DNA from 3 places in the Rossellomorea sp. QJM3NY_18 genome. Region 2 is predicted to be linked to each of the others. Evidence: a T-box and tRNA genes for the amino acid it is inferred to sense, from the RefSeq annotation. Region 2 holds a T-box; the other regions hold tRNA genes.
What was found. The T-box of region 2 lies ahead of thrS (threonine--tRNA ligase). A T-box ahead of a tRNA ligase gene usually reads a tRNA of that ligase, here a tRNA-Thr.

Region 1: it encodes a tRNA-Thr, which carries the amino acid that the T-box ahead of thrS (threonine--tRNA ligase) is inferred to sense. The anticodon was not compared.
Region 3: it encodes a tRNA-Thr, which carries the amino acid that the T-box ahead of thrS (threonine--tRNA ligase) is inferred to sense. The anticodon was not compared.

The regions. Positions count from the first base shown of each region.
Region 1 is NZ_CM149659.1:1,244,922-1,249,239, forward strand. It holds rRNA gene AC0VXY_RS06415 (23S ribosomal RNA) at 1-780, shown strand, start outside; rRNA gene rrf (5S ribosomal RNA) at 1,079-1,195, shown strand; tRNA gene AC0VXY_RS06425 (tRNA-Asn) at 1,203-1,277, shown strand; tRNA gene AC0VXY_RS06430 (tRNA-Ser) at 1,284-1,375, shown strand; tRNA gene AC0VXY_RS06435 (tRNA-Glu) at 1,391-1,465, shown strand; tRNA gene AC0VXY_RS06440 (tRNA-Val) at 1,504-1,579, shown strand; tRNA gene AC0VXY_RS06445 (tRNA-Met) at 1,655-1,728, shown strand; tRNA gene AC0VXY_RS06450 (tRNA-Asp) at 1,739-1,815, shown strand; tRNA gene AC0VXY_RS06455 (tRNA-Phe) at 1,975-2,050, shown strand; tRNA gene AC0VXY_RS06460 (tRNA-Thr) at 2,065-2,140, shown strand; tRNA gene AC0VXY_RS06465 (tRNA-Tyr) at 2,154-2,237, shown strand; tRNA gene AC0VXY_RS06470 (tRNA-Trp) at 2,246-2,319, shown strand; tRNA gene AC0VXY_RS06475 (tRNA-His) at 2,331-2,406, shown strand; tRNA gene AC0VXY_RS06480 (tRNA-Gln) at 2,446-2,517, shown strand; tRNA gene AC0VXY_RS06485 (tRNA-Gly) at 2,522-2,596, shown strand; tRNA gene AC0VXY_RS06490 (tRNA-Cys) at 2,604-2,677, shown strand; tRNA gene AC0VXY_RS06495 (tRNA-Leu) at 2,686-2,769, shown strand; tRNA gene AC0VXY_RS06500 (tRNA-Gly) at 2,774-2,847, shown strand; gene AC0VXY_RS06505 (carbohydrate ABC transporter permease) at 3,324-4,220, shown strand; gene AC0VXY_RS06510 (carbohydrate ABC transporter permease) at 4,220-4,318, shown strand, end outside.
Region 2 is NZ_CM149659.1:2,027,098-2,031,415, forward strand. It holds gene AC0VXY_RS10280 (YitT family protein) at 1-436, shown strand, start outside; gene AC0VXY_RS10285 (undecaprenyl-diphosphate phosphatase) at 729-1,550, shown strand; T-box leader at 1,878-2,102, shown strand; gene thrS (threonine--tRNA ligase) at 2,154-3,356, shown strand; gene pyrH (UMP kinase) at 3,588-4,318, shown strand, end outside.
Region 3 is NZ_CM149659.1:3,925,529-3,929,846, forward strand. It holds tRNA gene AC0VXY_RS20215 (tRNA-Cys) at 1-52, opposite strand, end outside; tRNA gene AC0VXY_RS20220 (tRNA-Gln) at 55-129, opposite strand; tRNA gene AC0VXY_RS20225 (tRNA-His) at 138-210, opposite strand; tRNA gene AC0VXY_RS20230 (tRNA-Trp) at 228-301, opposite strand; tRNA gene AC0VXY_RS20235 (tRNA-Tyr) at 411-494, opposite strand; tRNA gene AC0VXY_RS20240 (tRNA-Phe) at 531-606, opposite strand; tRNA gene AC0VXY_RS20245 (tRNA-Asp) at 736-812, opposite strand; tRNA gene AC0VXY_RS20250 (tRNA-Met) at 891-964, opposite strand; tRNA gene AC0VXY_RS20255 (tRNA-Ser) at 1,134-1,226, opposite strand; tRNA gene AC0VXY_RS20260 (tRNA-Ile) at 1,233-1,306, opposite strand; tRNA gene AC0VXY_RS20265 (tRNA-Met) at 1,336-1,409, opposite strand; tRNA gene AC0VXY_RS20270 (tRNA-Ala) at 1,475-1,550, opposite strand; tRNA gene AC0VXY_RS20275 (tRNA-Pro) at 1,558-1,634, opposite strand; tRNA gene AC0VXY_RS20280 (tRNA-Arg) at 1,640-1,716, opposite strand; tRNA gene AC0VXY_RS20285 (tRNA-Leu) at 1,810-1,898, opposite strand; tRNA gene AC0VXY_RS20290 (tRNA-Gly) at 1,904-1,978, opposite strand; tRNA gene AC0VXY_RS20295 (tRNA-Leu) at 1,987-2,071, opposite strand; tRNA gene AC0VXY_RS20300 (tRNA-Lys) at 2,137-2,212, opposite strand; tRNA gene AC0VXY_RS20305 (tRNA-Thr) at 2,224-2,299, opposite strand; tRNA gene AC0VXY_RS20310 (tRNA-Val) at 2,416-2,491, opposite strand; tRNA gene AC0VXY_RS20315 (tRNA-Glu) at 2,526-2,600, opposite strand; gene AC0VXY_RS20320 (class I SAM-dependent methyltransferase) at 3,018-4,318, opposite strand, start outside.

The sequences.
Region 1 (4,318 bases), 780 kb from region 2:
GGTAGGAGCCTTGGAAACCGGAGCACAAGCTTCGGTGGAGGCATCGGTGGGATACTACCCTGGCTGTATTGAAATTCTAACCCGCGCCCCTTATCGGGGTGGGAGACAGTGTCAGGTGGGCAGTTTGACTGGGGCGGTCGCCTCCTAAAGAGTAACGGAGGCGCCCAAAGGTTCCCTCAGAATGGTTGGAAATCATTCGCAGAGTGTAAAGGCACAAGGGAGCTTGACTGCGAGACCTACAAGTCGAGCAGGGACGAAAGTCGGGCTTAGTGATCCGGTGGTTCCGCATGGAAGGGCCATCGCTCAACGGATAAAAGCTACCCCGGGGATAACAGGCTTATCTCCCCCAAGAGTCCACATCGACGGGGAGGTTTGGCACCTCGATGTCGGCTCATCGCATCCTGGGGCTGTAGTCGGTCCCAAGGGTTGGGCTGTTCGCCCATTAAAGCGGTACGCGAGCTGGGTTCAGAACGTCGTGAGACAGTTCGGTCCCTATCCGTCGTGGGCGCAGGAAATTTGAGAGGAGCTGTCCTTAGTACGAGAGGACCGGGATGGACGCACCGCTGGTGTACCAGTTGTCTTGCCAAAGGCATCGCTGGGTAGCTATGTGCGGAAGGGATAAGTGCTGAAAGCATCTAAGCATGAAGCCCCCCTCGAGATGAGATTTCCCATCACGTAAGTGAGTAAGATCCCTAGAAGATGACTAGGTAGATAGGTCAGAGATGGAAGCATGGCGACATGTGGAGTTGACTGATACTAATCGATCGAGGACTTAACCAAACTATAAAGCGGAGGCGGCTTGAACAGAGACGACAAGCATTTCTGGGCAATCAGAAGAGGGTGTTTTTTACCCTCAGCTGATTGAACTGAAATGACCTCGAGTCTCTAGCCGCCGGAGCTGGAATGTTATCTATTGCAATAGTAGATACAACAATGGGTCGATATTCGGCTTTCTTGACATCAATTCTTTATCTAGTTTTGAAGGAATAAAATTTATATGAAAATATAAAAAAATCCTTGAAAAAAATTATCAACACGATATAATAGTACTTGTCCTTAAAAAAGGGACAATACATAGTCTGGTGACTATGGCGAAGAGGTCACACCCGTTCCCATGCCGAACACGGAAGTTAAGCTCTTCAGCGCCGATGGTAGTTGGGGGATCTCCCCCTGTGAGAGTAGGACGTCGCCAGGCATATCGTTCCGCAGTAGCTCAGTGGTAGAGCTATCGGCTGTTAACCGATCGGTCGCAAGTTCGAATCTTGCCTGCGGAGCCAATATATGGAGAGCTGTCCGAGTGGCCGAAGGAGCACGATTGGAAATCGTGTAGACGGTTAACGCTGTCTCAAGGGTTCAAATCCCTTGCTCTCCGCCATTTTGTTTTCAGTAAGGCCCATTGGTCAAGCGGTTAAGACACCGCCCTTTCACGGCGGTAACACGGGTTCGAATCCCGTATGGGTCACCAATTTTTTTGCGGAAGCAAAAGAACTTACCATGTAATATGGAGGATTAGCTCAGCTGGGAGAGCATCTGCCTTACAAGCAGAGGGTCGGCGGTTCGATCCCGTCATCCTCCACCATGATTTCTTACGAAGCGTAAGCAGAGTAAAATAATCTTCCTTAATTAGTATTTGTAACTTACCATTTCTTATCGTCGCGGGGTGGAGCAGTTCGGTAGCTCGTCGGGCTCATAACCCGAAGGTCACAGGTTCAAATCCTGTCCCCGCAATACCATTTTTGGTCCGGTAGTTCAGTTGGTTAGAATGCCTGCCTGTCACGCAGGAGGTCGCGGGTTCGAGTCCCGTCCGGACCGCCATTTTTATATTAGATAGTCATGAAATGGAAAAGGGTTTCGATAAGCGAGAAGGTCGAGGAAGCGATCGAAGGAACACCGGAGCGTATTTTACATACGTGAGGATGTGACTGAGTGAGCTGACGAAGAGATTCGAAGCTTAGCGGAAGCCGAAAACTATATGGCTCAGTAGCTCAGTTGGTAGAGCAATGGACTGAAAATCCATGTGTCGGCGGTTCGATTCCGTCCTGAGCCACCATTTATTTACTTGATGCCGGTGTAGCTCAACTGGTAGAGCAACTGACTTGTAATCAGTAGGTTGGGGGTTCAAGTCCTCTTGCCGGCACCATTGTTTTATAGCTGGAGGGGTAGCGAAGTGGCTAAACGCGGCGGACTGTAAATCCGCTCCTTCGGGTTCGGCAGTTCGAATCTGCCCCCCTCCACCATTTATTCTAGGGGTATAGTTTAAAGGTAGAACGAAGGTCTCCAAAACCTTTGGTGTGGGTTCGATTCCTACTACCCCTGCCAATTATTTCATGGCGATTGTGGCGAAGTGGTTAACGCACCTGATTGTGGTTCAGGCATTCGTGGGTTCGATTCCCATCAGTCGCCCCATAAAAGTCACATTTTTATTTCCGTGACATATACTATCAGTGGGCTATAGCCAAGCGGTAAGGCATCGCACTTTGACTGCGACATGCGTTGGTTCGAATCCAGCTAGCCCAGTAGTGCGGAAGTAGTTCAGTGGTAGAACACCACCTTGCCAAGGTGGGGGTCGCGGGTTCGAATCCCGTCTTCCGCTCCAATATTAAGGCGGCATAGCCAAGTGGTAAGGCATGGGTCTGCAAAACCCTGATCACCGGTTCAAATCCGGTTGCCGCCTCCAAATGTAATGCCGGTGTGGCGGAATTGGCAGACGCGCACGACTCAAAATCGTGTTCCTCTGGAGTGCCGGTTCGATCCCGGCCACCGGTACCACATCGCGGGTGTAGTTTAGTGGTAAAACCTCAGCCTTCCAAGCTGATGATGAGGGTTCGATTCCCTTCACCCGCTCCAACTTACATACGACAGGCTTTCTCTTCATGAGGAAGTTTTTTTTAATGTTTAATTATGAAAAAACGTTTAACCAGCATCATTTTTACCGTTATGGACGTTTATCTGATCGACTTCACTATATTTATTCTCGATCAAAGCCAATTTATTTTCAAAACTGGACCACTTATTTTCAATTCCACGATTTTATTTTCAAAAACACCACTTTTATTTTCAATTCCAGCATTTTATTTTCAAAAAGCCGATTCACCGCCCACTCATTCCCCAAACAGAACCACAAAGGAATCCAACCTTTTCATTTACCCACCACCCATCAAAACAAACCCCATCTAGTCAAAATATTGCACCTTCTTCGTCAATTGAGTTCCCCTTTTTGAGAAAGCGCTACCATTATAATATAAGAAAGCGATTACACAGTTAGGGTGGTGATACGGGTGGAACCAAAGATTCAGACTGGACCAGTAAGCCCAGATGTACAAATGAAGGCAGTGACGAAGAAAAGGTTCAAGTATAAGAGCTTGCTGACGTACGCTGCCTTTGTAGGACCGGCACTTTTATTTTTCTTAGTGATTCAGATTCTTCCATTCTTAATGGGGGTGTATTATTCCTTTACCTCATGGAATGGTGTCAGTTCGGTTGTTGAGTGGGTAGGATTTGATAATTATAAGAAGATTTTCACGGATGACAAAACGTTTTTCAATTCTTTCATGTTCACGACGAAGTTTATGTTTGCGGCAGTGATCATCAGTAACTTGATAGGATTCGGATTTGCTCTTTTACTGAATGCGGCGTTGAAGACGCGTAATATCCTGAGGACCGTATTTTTCATTCCGAACGTCATCGGGGGATTGTTACTCGGGTTCATCTGGCAGTTCATCTTTGTGAAAGGATTCGCCTCACTCGGGAATATGACGGATATCGGATTTTTTAAAATGCCATGGCTTGGTGATGAGAAGACGGCTTTCTGGGGTATTGTTATCGTATTTGCATGGCAGATCTCGGGGTATATGATGGTTATTTATGTAGCGGCATTGCAAGGGGTCGACAATTCTCTTCTTGAAGCAGCGAAGATAGATGGTGCATCGAGCTGGACGCTCCTGACGAAGATCATCATTCCATTGATTTTACCGGCATTCACGATTTGTTTCTTCCTGACGATTTCGATGGCCTTTAAAATATTCGATTTAAATATCTCGCTGACAGGCGGTGGGCCGTTCAATTCTACACAATCCGTTGCGATCAATATTTATCAGGAAGCTTTCCAGAATAACCGTTATGGACTTGGAACGGCGAAATCGATTCTGTTCTTTGTGGTAGTGGCTGTGTTTACGACAGTCCAGGTGATGGTGACGAAGAAGAAGGAGGTTGAGGCATAATGGGCAATCGTTATACGAAGAGAACATTTGTATTAGAGATTATCGGGATTGTGATCGGGCTCATTTTCCTTGTCCCTTTTTACTTCGTATTGATCAAC
Region 2 (4,318 bases):
TTTATCAAGTAAAAGGCTCCCTTTCTCTGTAGGGGAAATCATCATGTTTGTGAATCTATTCATCTTAGCCAGTGCAGGCTTTGTCTTCAGCTGGGATAGGGCCATGTATTCTCTACTCGCTTATTATGTTGCTTTTAAGCTCATTGATATTACGATAAAGGGTCTTGATGAATCTAAATCCGTATGGATCATCAGTGAGTATTACGGAGAGATTGGAGACGCCCTCCTTCATCGGTTAGGCAGGGGTGTCACTTACTTAAAGGGAGAAGGCGCCTTTTCAGGAGATGACAAAAAGGTCATATTCTGTGTCATCACACGACTTGAGGAGGCAAAGTTGAAAGACATCGTAGCTGAGCATGATCCCTCCGCGTTTCTGGCGATAGCTGATATCGCAGAGGTAAGAGGAGGAAGGTTTAAGAAAAAAGACATCCATTGAGCCCAACGATATAAATACTACATTTTAATGCGCAGAATCGGCATAACTCCCGGTTTTGTTTTTTTTATGTGTGAAGTCCCACCAAGCAGAATGTGTCCCAACACTTAATAGGCTTTCTGTATTTGGTTATGAACATATACTTATTGTCGTCCGCATGTACTTGTAGTACTATTATCTAGATTGAGATGAAGAAAGGACTCGTTTTTTCTTTAGATACCGAACATTCAAAGAGGAACATCCGTTTAACGAGTCAGCACAAAAATTATCATCTTCAATAGAGGAGAACATAACCATGGAATTCGTAATACTGATTAAAGCATTTATTCTCGGTATGGTAGAAGGCTTGACGGAGTTTGCTCCAGTATCCTCTACCGGCCATATGATCGTGGTGGACGATCTATGGATCAAATCGAAAGAAGTGTTGGGGAAGTATCCTGCCAATACGTTTAAAGTAGTCATTCAACTTGGATCCATTCTTGCGGTAGTCATAGTGTTCCGGGACAGATTCAAGGATTTATTAGGAATGAATTCCCGTAAAGAAGAAAGATCATCAACATTAAAACTATCACATATATTGGTTGGGTTGCTTCCGGCCGTAATCCTTGGGTTACTATTCGAAGACTATATCGATGAACATCTCTTTTCACTAAATACGGTCCTTGCAGGGTTAGCCATAGGTGCGTTCCTTATGATTGCTGCCGATGTGTTCCGGCCAAAGATACAGGCGGTGGAAACTGTTGATGGGATCACCCACAAGAAAGCGTTGATGATTGGTCTGATACAATGTCTATCATTATGGCCGGGGTTCTCAAGGTCTGGTTCTACCATATCAGGTGGCGTATTACTTGGCTTAAGCTACCGTGCTGCGTCTGATTTCACCTTTATTATGGCTGTACCGATCATGCTGGGTGCAAGCGCACTGTCCCTGATGAAAAACTGGATGTATTTTAATGCTGAGTTCATGCCTTTTTTACTTGTTGGATTCATCAGCGCATTCCTGTTTGCTTATTTATCGATCCGCTTTTTCTTAAAAGTGATCAATAAAGTCAAGTTAATCCCATTTGCTATTTACCGCCTTATTCTGGTGGGCATTATTTTACTTATTTTTGTATAATATACACTTGACAGGTAGAAAATACTCCCATATAATTTCAATAACACTTTTTCAGAATGAGAATATACTATATGAAAGCAAAGAAGAGGACATGATTCATTCACTATTTTCTTGATCAGAGAACAGGGTCACCGGCTGAGAGCCCTCGAAGAGAATTGAATGTCTTACCACCTCGGAGCTATTATGGAGAAGGTCAGTATCCATAATCGGGAAAACCGTTATCTTACTTAAGCGAAGCGTTTTATTGTACACTTCGAAATTAGGGTGGAACCACGACCGCACTCGTCCCTTGGTTAGGGATGAGTGCGGTTTTTTATTTTAAATAAGTTGTGCGCTATGAAGAGGACACGGATCATTTCCACTTTCTTACCAGAGAACAGGGTCATCAGGCTGCAAGCCCTGAAGAAAGAGAAATGATTTACCACCTTGGAGCTATTGTGGGGAAATGACAGTATCCACAATCGGGAAAACCGTTATCTTACTTGAGCGAGGGACCAGTGAATTTTTGTCCTTCGGAATTAGGGTGGTACCACGACCGCATTCGTCCCTTGGTTAGGGATGGGTGCGGTTTTTTATATACCAAATTTTTAAGGAGGAAAAGACATGTCTATTCAATCAGAGGTTGAAAAAAGAAATCACAGGAAATTGGGTCAAGAGCTGGAATTGTTTATCTCCATGGAAGATGCACCAGGGATGCCGTTTTTTTTACCCAAGGGGATGCTCTTGCGGAATGAGCTGGAGGAATTTTGGAAAAAAGAGCACCTGAAGGCAGGCTATCAGGAAATCAGGACACCAATCATGATGAAACAGGAATTATGGGAGAAGTCAGGTCACTGGGATCATTATCATGAAAACATGTATTTCTCAGAGGTGGACGATCAGAAATATGCTATTAAGCCGATGAGCTGTCCTGGAGCTGTCCTGATTTATAAAAGTAAACGGAGAAGCTACCGGGAATTACCTATCCGATATGGGGAGCTTGGATTGGTCCATCGTCATGAGCTTTCAGGATCGTTAAGCGGATTATTGAGAGTCCGTTCATTCACTCAAGATGATGCACATCTATTCGTAAGGGAAGATCAGATTCGTGCAGAGCTCCATAAAGTTCTCGATCTCATTGATCGTTTCTATGGGAAATTCGGTTTCGAATACAAAGTGGAGCTTTCAACTCGCCCGGAAGATTATATGGGATCTGTTGACCTATGGAATCAAGCGGAAGGGGATCTTGAACGTGTATTAGAGGACAGGGGGGTCGATTATCATATCAATCATGGAGATGGAGCATTCTACGGACCGAAAATCGACTTTCACATTCTGGATTGTCTGGGTAGAAGCTGGCAGTGTGGAACGGTTCAACTTGATTTTCAAATGCCTGAAAAATTCCAGTGTCAATACTTTGGTGAGGATAACCGGGTAGAGAGACCGATCATGATCCATCGAGCCATTTACGGGTCGATCGAACGGTTCATGGCCATTATCATTGAACATTTCGGAGGAGATTTCCCCCTTTGGTTAGCTCCCCATCAAGTGAAAATCCTTCCTATTTCTGAAGCTCATATCCCTTATGCCCAAGAAGTAAAGTCCCACCTGGAAAGAGAAGGATTCAGGGTGGAACTGGACGATCGAGTTCAGAAAACGGGGTTGAAGATCAGGGATGCCGAGATACAAAAAGTTCCTTATATGATGGTCGTAGGCGATAAAGAAATCCAGCAACAATCGGTGTCACTCAGAAAAAGGAAGGAGGGTAACGTGGGAGTACTTCAAGTGAGTGAGGTTATTCAAAAATTGAAAGAGGAGATGCGGTAACCATATGGATTCCTTTTGGTTGCTGGGGGATGGTGGAAAAATATTCAATATTCACTTGACTATTTCCTGTTTTTTTTATAAACTAACAGAAGGAAAATTCTGAATATACTGAAGGGGGAGAAGAAATGGGCACATTTAATCTGGAATATCGCTTTATTTCTTCTTTCCTATACAAGAGCTAAAAAGTATGCACTTACTTTTTGGCTTTTTTCATGTCATGGAGGAATCAATTTGGGATATAAAAGAGTATTAATAAAATTAAGTGGTGGAGCTTTGGCAGATAACGAAGGCAATAATTTTGGAACAGCAGAGCTTGAGCATATTGCGAGCGAAATCTTATCCATTGTAGAAATGGGTATCGAAGTCTCAATAGTAGTGGGGGGAGGGAATATCTTTCGGGGGAGTTTAGCAGATATCTGGGGAATTGAAAGGGTGGAAGCCGATAGTATCGGAACGCTTGGAACGATCATCAACAGCTTGATGCTGAGAGGTGTATTAAAAAGTAAAACGGACAAAGAAGTAAGGGTTATGACGTCAATCCCTGTCTCGACAGTTGCTGAACCTTATATCCGCCTCCGGGCAGTCCATCATCTGGACAAAGGGTATATTGTCATTTTCGGAGGGGGCAATGGGCAGCCTTTCGTCACGACAGACTATCCCAGTGTCCAACGTGCGATTGAAACAAACAGTGATGCTATCCTTGTAGCAAAACAAGGAGTCAACGGTGTATTCACTTCTGATCCCAAACGAGATAAAAAGGCGAAGATGTATCAGAATTTAAACTATGATGATGTGGTTTTAAACAATATCAAAGTCATGGATCAGTCAGCGCTCCTACTAGCTCGTGATTATAAACTACCTGTTCATATCTTTAACTTTAATCAGGAGGGAATCATGAAAAAAATTTGCTCTGGACAGAAACAGGGAACGTTGATTAATCAAGAAGAGACAAAATTTCTATA
Region 3 (4,318 bases), 1.9 Mb from region 2:
ACCGGTGATAAAGGTTTTGCAGACCTCTGCCTTACCACTTGGCTATGCCGCCGTTGGCTGGGCTAGCTGGATTCGAACCAACGCATGTCGCAGTCAAAGTGCGATGCCTTACCGCTTGGCTATAGCCCAATATAAAGGGCGACTGATGGGAATCGAACCCACGAATGCCTGAACCACAATCAGGTGCGTTAACCACTTCGCCACAATCGCCATGCTTGAAATTTCTTTGGCAGGGGCAGTAGGAATCGAACCCACACCAAAGGTTTTGGAGACCTTCGTTCTACCGTTAAACTATGCCCCTGTGATATATATTAGTTTTTAAAAACCACCATGCTACTTGGATCATAATGCTCCGCTCCACGTGGTTTAAGGAAGATTATTTCACTCCGCTGTCGCTTCGTAAAAAATCTTGGTGGAGGGGGGCAGATTCGAACTGCCGAACCCGAAGGAGCGGATTTACAGTCCGCCGCGTTTAGCCACTTCGCTACCCCTCCAAATAAAATAAATACTTAAAGGTTCTTAAGTATAAATGGTGGCTCAGGACGGAATCGAACCGCCGACACATGGATTTTCAGTCCACTGCTCTACCAACTGAGCTACTGAGCCAAATATAATATGCATCCTACAAATAGAATGTTGTAGTCCATCGTCCAGCTCTCAGGAAGCCGAATCAAGAAGTTGCTTGAGCCGTATTATATAGGAGATTAAATTTTCAAATGACAATTAAAAGATAAATGGCGGTCCGGACGGGACTCGAACCCGCGACCTCCTGCGTGACAGGCAGGCATTCTAACCAACTGAACTACCGGACCAAAGTTTTTCACGATAGTGAAAATAACTATCCATGCGTGACTCATCAAAGAACATCCTATCTTTAGTCAAAAATGGTATTGCGGGGACAGGATTTGAACCTGCGACCTTCGGGTTATGAGCCCGACGAGCTACCGAACTGCTCCACCCCGCGACGATAAAATATCATTAAGTTTCCACTATCCCATTATGCATCACGCAGATCCACCCCGACTTCAGTAAGCTCATTCAAGCTGCAGCTCAGTCGGTGCGCTGATGTGAACGCTCCGAAGATTATTCGGTCGTGCTCCACCCCGCGACGATAATATTTTTCAAAGAGAAAATGGAGGAGGAAGGGGGATTCGAACCCCCGCGGGCTGTTACACCCCTGTCGGTTTTCAAGACCGATCCCTTCAGCCGGACTTGGGTATTCCTCCGTATAATGGACCCTGTAGGACTCGAACCTACGACCGGACGGTTATGAGCCGTCTGCTCTAACCAACTGAGCTAAGGGTCCTTATAAATCGTACGTTATGTATTAAGTAATAGCGGCGGAGGGGATCGAACCCCCGACCTCACGGGTATGAACCGTACGCTCTAGCCAGCTGAGCTACACCGCCACGAATATAATATGTTTCCCTTTTTAAAAAACATTAAAGTTCGTTTCACTGCCGTGAAATAAACTTGGTGGAGCCTAGCGGGATCGAACCGCTGACCTCCTGCGTGCAAAGCAGGCGCTCTCCCAGCTGAGCTAAGGCCCCAAAGAAGTGGTCGGGAAGACAGGATTCGAACCTGCGACCCCTTGGTCCCAAACCAAGTGCTCTACCAAGCTGAGCTACTTCCCGATATTTGGCGCGCCCGAGAGGAGTCGAACCCCTAACCTTTTGATCCGTAGTCAAACGCTCTATCCAATTGAGCTACGGGCGCAGAATGAAATATAGTTTTTTCAATAAGTAACGTAAGGATAGATATTTTGCTGGTGCAAATTAATGATAGTTATTTTGCTTTCGCAAAAAACTTTGGTGCCGAGGACCGGAATCGAACCGGTACGGTAGTCACCTACCGCAGGATTTTAAGTCCTGTGCGTCTGCCAGTTCCGCCACCCCGGCTAGTTTGGAGCGGAAGACGGGATTCGAACCCGCGACCCCCACCTTGGCAAGGTGGTGTTCTACCACTGAACTACTTCCGCAACAAAAATGGTGCGGGTGAAGGGACTTGAACCCCCACGCCTTGCGGCGCCAGATCCTAAGTCTGGTGCGTCTGCCAATTCCGCCACACCCGCATGAATCTTTGTTTTTCACATCGAAGAAAAACAATGGTAAGATATTTTGCCGAGGCAAAAATCTTTGGTGAGCCATGAAGGATTCGAACCTTCGACCCTCTGATTAAAAGTCAGATGCTCTACCAACTGAGCTAATGGCTCATAAAACCAAATGGTGCCGGCAAGAGGACTTGAACCCCCAACCTACTGATTACAAGTCAGTTGCTCTACCAGTTGAGCTACACCGGCGTGTATAATCGTCTATTAAATTCCGCTTAACGAAAGTAATTCCTCGAAGCAGTTCAAGAAAAGATATTTTGCTGGCGCAAAATTTAATGAAGTTTATTTTACTTTCGTAAAAAACTTGGTGGAGGATGACGGGATCGAACCGCCGACCCTCTGCTTGTAAGGCAGATGCTCTCCCAGCTGAGCTAATCCTCCATATTAATGAGCTATTATTTGTTTGTTAAAAAATTGGTGACCCATACGGGATTCGAACCCGTGTTACCGCCGTGAAAGGGCGGTGTCTTAACCGCTTGACCAATGGGCCGATATTTTGAAAAAATCCCGTTCAAGGACATGTATTACTATATCAATTAATTTCGCAGAAGTCAACTTCTAATTAACAGTTAAAGAACACCTTTTCGGATCTACTAATTATAGCATTTTGTATGCCGAAAAAGAATATACCATATCTTCAAAGAGTATATCAATAGATATTTTTAACCTTCATTAATTTTTTCTGATTCTAATGTTAAATGTGCAGGAGTAGATCTGCAATGTTTTATACTTTCCTAGAAGAGATAGCTTGCATTATTTTAAACAATCGTTTGTTTAGTCGGTTTCCATCTTGTCTTATAAGGGATTTACCCATTAATCAAACGTTTGTTTAATAAATTTTTATAATACTGAATCGATAAACAGATCTCACCCTTTATCACCCAGAGTGAGATCTGTTAGCATAGTGTTATTTCTTCTCAATCACTATAAAACACGTACTATCCGGAAGGCGCGCCGGCTTTCCTGTTTCATCGGTAAGCTCGATTTTATGGGCTAAATGTTCTTCGTATCCTTCTTGCAGGTAATGTTCAAATACCATAATTTCAACCTGACCTCCGAGCGTCGCCTGGATAAATTCCCGAAAGGCAGATGGGGTGAAATATCCGAATTGTTCCTGTACTTCATGGGGGTAAGCTTCTTCTCCCCACGTATACGTATAGAGAAATTCCATCGCATCGTTTACATTGAGAAGGACAGCATTGTCTCCCGCTGAACGATAAGTGATCGACCTCCCCTTGAAGTCCCCAACGTACCTCTTGAAGAAGGAAAGGCCGTGTGCGTCTTTAAAGCGAATGATCCGTTTCTCTTCCACTGGCTCTGTCATGATGCCGTCCCGGATGATGATCCTTCCTTTTGGCCTGAGAGCTTTAAGGGAACTCTTTAAGGTTTGGGCAATGACCCCATGATTGAACTTTTCACCTTCGTACGGGATGTAGGAGAACATCTCATGGAGGATCGACGAGAATACGATCGTGTCGGCCCCTGCCTCCCCGATGTAGTTTTCAAGCTTTAGGGCATCCCCCTGCATGACTTCCCAAGGGGCACTTTCCCTTTGCTTCTTCCGTTTCAGTTCCTCCACCACATTGACGGCAATGTCAATTCCGATGACGGTGGCCCCGGGGTGGTGACGGGTCAACAGGTCCAGCATGACCCCACCCCCCGGACCGATATCAACCATTGTCTTTCCTACAGCGTAATCTGAAATCTTTTTCTTGAAGTCCTGCGAGCTGTTCATATCACTTAGGTAGGTTTGTTCATTGTTCAGCCTGTCGTAAGCATCCTTCCTGAAGTTGAACAGGTCATATAACAGGACGATGGCCCGATCATAAAGAGGTGATTTTTCAGCTTCCTGGCAGAATTCAATCAGCTTCTCCCCTGCCCGTGAAAAAGAAAACCCGACACTCGCCATTTCTTCCTGTTCATGAAAGGGCACTGCCCTCAACTGCACATGCTCATTTGCTGGATGTTTCCCATGGACGATTTCTTCAATTGTGCACTCGTCAAGATATGATTCTATGATTCTTTTTTTATAGACATTGACGGTCTTTCGGCCTTTATAGTCGTAATACAGTTCCTTCATCATGGGCTCAAAGGAAAGCTGTTCCAAGGCACCCTCCCGTGTCTGTCTTTCAATGAGCAGAAAGATCTTGATAAATTCTTCAAATGTAAAATCCGTAAGGGACGCTTCTACATACCACATATCCGTTT